Linked DNA regions of Parashewanella spongiae. The protein of the gene in region 1 interacts with the protein of each later gene in a pairwise test. Links are inferred from orthologs where the notes say so. Each region holds a gene or a part of one and is shown on either strand. Other genes may lie near its edges.

Region 1 (2,989 bases):
TTGCGCTGTTAAAAGAAATTCAAACTCAATTACAACAGAAAAACTATCGACCTAGCCCAGTCAAACGAGTAGAAATACTCAAAGACAACGGCAAAACGCGGAAACTTGGGATCCCGATAATCAGTGACAGAATTGTGCAAATGGCGATGACAATAGTGATGCAACCCGCCTACGAACCTCATTTACATGAACACAGTTATGGTTATCGTCCATGTCGAAGCGCCCAGCAAGCGGTAAAAGTCATTGAAATGAGCCTAAAACAAGGCTATCAGCACGTACTTGATGCTGACTTGAGCGCCTATTTCGATACCATCCCGCACGCTAAGTTGATGGCAAAAGTAGAAAGGCGAATAAGCGACAGCAGCTTTCTGAGTTTGCTGAAAAGCTTTATCAAAGCGCCCATCAGCATAGAGACGGTCAACGGGAAATGGCGAATAGAAGCAAGCCGATGTGGCACTCCGCAAGGCGGAGTTATCTCTCCACTACTGGCTAACATCTATCTCAACGATTTCTGTTTGAAAATACACGAAAAAACACCGTGTAAAATCGTTACCTATGCAGATGATTTTGTTGTACTTTATAAGCAAACCTACACACAAGAGCAACTGGACTGGATAACACAGCAATTAAGTGATGAAGGTCTGAAGCTAAATCAAAGTAAAACCCACTGTGTGGATATGGGAAAGCTGATGAATGAGTTTGATTTCCTCGGTTTTAACTTTCAACGGATCACAGGCCTCATCAAAGGCACCAGTTACATCAAGATACAGGCGTCTAAGAAGAGCCAAACAAAGCTGAAAAATAAACTCAGAGACATAGTGAAACACCGAACCTCAAATACACTTGGCGTACTGATAAATAAGGTTAATCAAGTTCTGAGGGGATGGAAACACTATTTTGGTGGGATAGGTTATCCCAGAGGTGTATTTTTCAGAATAAATGGATTTGTAGTAAACCGGTTCTATCGCTGGCATCGTCGCTTAAGTCAACGTCGAAGCAAGTATCTATCACGAGGTGCTTACGAAAAATTACGCCAAGCTGGTCTTGAGTATTTACCCACGACAAGATGATAAGCAAAGTGAAGGGGCTGAGAGAAGTGTAACAACAGAGCCGTGTGAGGGAAAACCTCATGCACGGAATCGAAGAGGGGCTGCTGGATAAGCGATAGCGAAGCCAGTAGCCTACTCTACATTAAGGTTAACGAGTACCGTAAACCACTATAGTTTTACCATGTGCTTGAATGAGATTCTGCTCTTCTAACATTTTTAAAATCCGCCCGACAGTTTCCCTTGAACAGCCAACAATTTGGCCAATTTCTTGACGAGTAATTTTGATTTGCATGCCATCAGGGTGTGTCATTGCATCAGGTTGTTTTGCTAAGTGAAGCAATGTTTGGGCAATGCGCCCTGCAACATCTAAGAAAGCGAGATCACCTACTTTTTGGCTTGTACTTTGAAGCCTGTAAGCCATTTGCTGAGAAAGTTTCATGAGAATTTCAGGATTTACCTGAATTAATTGTTTAAATTTCTTATAGGAAATTTCTGCAATTTCACATGCCTGTTTAGCTCGTACCCATGCTGTGCGTTCTGCTTGTTCTTCGAAAAGACCGATTTCACCAATAAAGTCACCTTGGTTTAAGTAAGACAAAATCATTTCTTTGCCTTCTTCGTCTTTAATTAGTACAGCCACGCTCCCTTTCACAATGTAATATAAAGTGTCAGAGCTTTCGCCAGCGTGAATTAAAGTGCTTTTTGCTGGATATTTGTGAATGTGACAGTGTGATAAAAACCATTCGAGAGTCGGATCAGGTTTTGGTTTACCAATCAGAGCCATAGTTATGTTCCTCTATCGGTTAAAAATGAAATCAAAGAAAATTAATTACATTCAATGTACGCGATTACTTTGGATAAAACTTTGATTTAGATCGTCAATCGCAGTGCAATATTTTTTCAAATATTCCTTTTAATTTAATGGGTTAGGCTGGTGATCTTTAGTGTTCTCTGTTTCACCTTTGTTTGTTTTTAAAGTTTTTTCTTCACTTTCAATAAGCTACAAAGTTGAAAATGCAAAAAAAAGTGATCATGCTTTTACATTGTTGTTTTTTAGCAACAATAAATAAGTAATACAACATGATGTATAGGTAAGAAACAAACCTCATATAAATAGGGGGGACGCCCGATATCATACCTGCGAGATACAGAAAAACGCAATGAACTTTTATTGTATAAATGACTTCAACCTAAATAAATCGGTAGAACGCACAATTTAACTTTAATCTATTGAAGTTAAATATAAAATTAAACAACCCGAATTCAGCCATCAGGTGAGTGCTGAACATTCATATTCTTGCCAAAATCACCGCTAGCTGTGTTATAAATTTTGCAAGTAGAAACGAAGTAACGACAGTTTTGTATGTCGGTAAGGAACTGTCCCTAAATAATTTACCGATTTGTTACTGCTTAAAATTGTCAATATCAAGGCGCGAAGAATGAAGTTTAGTTATTCTAAATGAAAGATGAGTAACGCAGAGAGTGGCAATTTTAAGCGTAACCCTTTGGGCTGTGTTTATTTTTGGCTTCTACTGTGTTGTCGAAAGCTTATGTAGAGTAACTACACCACACCACACTTTCTTCGCTTTGTATAAGCTCAAAAATAAACGACAGCAAAACAGGGAAATTATTTTGGGACAGTTCCTAATCATTACTTGCTTCTATTCATGCCTTGCTATCAGTAAGGGACGTGGCGGAAGAATGTATACCAATTTTATCGTCACTCCTGCGAACGCAGGAGTCCAGAGTCTTTGGTTAATTTGGGCACAAGTCGCTAGATACCTGCGTTCGCAGGTATGACAAATTAAGCGTTGAAATTTAAATTGGTATTATTTGAACTGCGACATCCCTAATAGCTAATGGGAATGCTCTGTATCTACTCGACATCAGCATAATTATCTGGATAAACTAGAGGAAAGTATATTATTACCATAATTGAT
Region 2 (3,022 bases), 4.1 Mb from region 1 along the record:
TGTAATGAATTCATTTGAGCACTTTTTGTTTTGCAATACCACATTCTACCTCAGACAGAAAGAATCTTGAATCGTGCAAGCAAATTCGAAGCCGATAGAGTTTGTATTAAATAAAAATACTCGGTCAGGCATGAAAAATTGGCAAATTGAACACAGTTTTAGTCTTAAATGACTGAATTCTGGCTGAACTTATGCTAACTCACTGTCTCTAAAGGCTTGACACTTTCTGGATAGGCCGTTACAACAGTACCTTACAGAATTTGACCCTATTTAATATAATAAACAATTTGCTTTATGCGGTTTGTGAATAATCAAATATGACCATATCGTTTATTTATTATTTTACAATTGCTTAAGTGAGTTGTAAAACCATGCTGAGGAAGCGTTTAAATGAAATCTGTGTATAAATTGTCATTAGTAGCACTTGCCGTGATTGGCTTGTCTGCTTGTAATCAAGAGCAAAAAACAACCACTGAAGGTACTACTGGAACGGAACTAACTACTCCTGCTCAAAAAGAAGCTTACAGTGTGGGTGCCTCTATCGGTAAATACATGGCTGGGCATATTAAAGAGCAAGAAGAGCTAGGGATGCCAGTGGATCGCACGCTTATTGTTGAAGGTTTTTCTGACGGTCTTGGTGAGAACGCTAAAATTCCTGAAGAAGAAATGCAAAAGTTGTTGAAAGAATTAGATCAACGCTTAGCGGAAAAACGCAAAGTGCATTCAGCTGAGATGGCAAAGAAAAACGCTGAAGAAGGTAAAAAATATTTAGCAGAGAATGCTAAAAAAGCAGGTGTAAAAACAACAGCATCTGGCCTTCAATATGAAGTGATTACAGAAGGAAAGGGTGGTAAACCAGCTGCAGAAGACACTGTTGTAGTGCATTATCGCGGTACCTTAATTGATGGCACTGAATTTGATAGCTCTTACAAGCGTAATGAGCCAGCGACTTTTCCATTAAACCGTGTGATCCCAGGATGGACTGAAGGTGTTCAGTTAATGAACGTTGGTTCAAAATTCCGTTTTGTGATCCCATCTAACCTGGCTTACGGTGAAAGAGATACAGGTTCTATCCCTGCTGACTCTACGTTGATTTTCGAAGTTGAGTTAAAGTCAATCGAGAAAGCTAAACAGCCTAAAGCTGAAAAAAAAGCAGCTAAAAAATAAGTTTTCTTAATTCTAGCTTTGCTGTTAAGGGTGTCCTATTGGGATGCCCTTTTTTATTACGTGCAACTTGAAACCGTTTAAAGATAAAATACTTCAAAATAACATCTTTTATCGAGTAGTTAAGATGGATTATGAGTTTAGAAATAACAGCCTAGAAGATAGTGTGGTTGCATTGTTTTCGATGGAACATCAGGCCGTTGGGCGCTGGTTTACTGAAGAAATAGCAAAAGATAAAGATAAGCTATCTACAATATTAAGCGTTATTGAGCATATCTCAAAAGACGGTGTTACCGAGAAAAAAATTATTGGTAAAAGTATAACCCTTGAGCTCAGTTATGAACGAGTGTTGGTCTATGAAAACTGTATTCAATATGACAATGATTATTTGCTTGAAGAAGATATGAATTTATACGACGAAGAGTCAATTGCCAGCTGTGGGCTGGAAGACTTTCGTGATGCCATGTTGAGTTACCAAGAATTCATCTTTTCTCTTTAATATTATTGATATAGATCAAGTCAAACACACATATAAAGTGGTTAAACAATAGACAGAAAGAATGTTTGATCAGGATCATAAGATGTCAAAAAGACTTCAACTACACTGAAGAAGAATTAAAAAGAAAGAGGACTTCCGTAATGGCATTTTGGTTAGATCTTATGTTCGGCAATTGGATTGGGTTATTGTCTATGATTGTCATTTTCTCAACGCTGGGCATTGTTTCTTATATCTTGTGGATGTTTTATGTGAAGTCTGGTGAAACACCAGAGTAACCATTAACTTCATTTGCTGGGTTTTCAGTAACGCTTGAAGTAAACCTACAGCCTGTTATTGCTTTAATTGAGATCTGCCTTCCCTCCAAGATCTCGATTTAAATTTTGATATCAGGCTGTTTTTTATTAATATCCAAATAAAATAACACCTTACCTCTCTATCTTATTCACATGTTATTTAAATGAGCAATAATTAATTAAACTAATTAATTATAAAATGGTTAAATAAAATAATTAATTTGAAAACAAACCGAAATAACATGAGTATTCAAAACCTACCATTACATCATAGCTTTTCTATTGACCTTATAGAATATAGTGATTGGGCTAGTTTAGAAGCGTGCAATTCATCTTCAAAAGAAATATTAGAAATGAGTTTACTTGAGTTCGAGTCATTTCAAAGGAAAACAATACAAGCGTGGAAAAGGTTCAGTGTTCCTGTATATGCTATTAATCGGTTAGTTGAGACCATTATTAATGCAAGTAATGGTGAATCAATCTTAGATCGAATCGAAGCCATTGAGAAGTTAAAAATTTGTATGCTGTCAAAGTATAGAGAGAAAATAACGGCTTATATTGCAAGTTGCCAAGAAGGTGAAATAGCTCATACCAGTAAAATTGAAATTAGGTTTATGATTGGTGATTACTATGTGCTGGTAGAAGATTGCGTTTCGGAATATACGCTAGAACAATTATCAAGCCTCTGTATTAAACTGAGCATAGCAGAAGAAGCTAGGGTAGGTGCGTCTCAGCTTGAAAGAGGGGTTCAGGAGGCCATACGTAATAGCCTCCAAAAAAACTAGCAAAGATGCTTAAGCTGCCTGTTTGCGTTGCTGTACAAGGCTATTAACAAATGCAGGACGAGCTTTAATTAACGTCTGTAATTCTATCTCGTTAGGTTTGCCAGCAGGCAGTCTTAATACACTACGGTTAAGGTAATTTCGAGCTTGCATTGAAATTTTGAAATCAGCGGTAGGGCTTTGAATGGCATAATGACGTTCATTTCCAATACATTCAAGAATATTCGATTTTAAGAGTTCTTTAACCGCAATGTCTTCTTTAGGCAGAGTTAAAATAGAAGTAC

The links. Proteins that work in one complex are often made in the same cells at the same time.
Region 2: the proteins of crp (region 1) and E2I05_RS02015 interact in binary tests that used the Escherichia coli proteins (3 or more experiments, as listed by UniProt). The link is inferred for Parashewanella spongiae from one-to-one orthologs.

What each region holds. Positions count from the first base shown.
Region 1 is NZ_CP037952.1:4,673,539-4,676,527, reverse strand. What follows is about bases 16-2,926. They hold crp (cAMP-activated global transcriptional regulator CRP), read right to left. Parts: upstream 1,834-2,926; coding sequence 1,198-1,833; downstream 16-1,197. Other genes in these bases: ltrA (group II intron reverse transcriptase/maturase), read left to right, coding at 16-1,070. In the rest of the region: more of ltrA, read left to right, coding at 1-15.
Region 2 is NZ_CP037952.1:571,016-574,037, forward strand. Bases 34-2,977 are described here. They hold E2I05_RS02015 (YacL family protein), read left to right. Parts: upstream 34-1,291; coding sequence 1,292-1,663; downstream 1,664-2,977. Other genes in these bases: fkpA (FKBP-type peptidyl-prolyl cis-trans isomerase), read left to right, coding at 391-1,167; E2I05_RS02020 (DUF3149 domain-containing protein), read left to right, coding at 1,804-1,938; E2I05_RS02025 (hypothetical protein), read left to right, coding at 2,199-2,741; E2I05_RS02030 (superinfection exclusion B family protein), read right to left, coding at 2,751-2,977. Also shown: E2I05_RS02005 (SlyX family protein), read right to left, coding at 1-14; more of E2I05_RS02030, read right to left, coding at 2,978-3,022.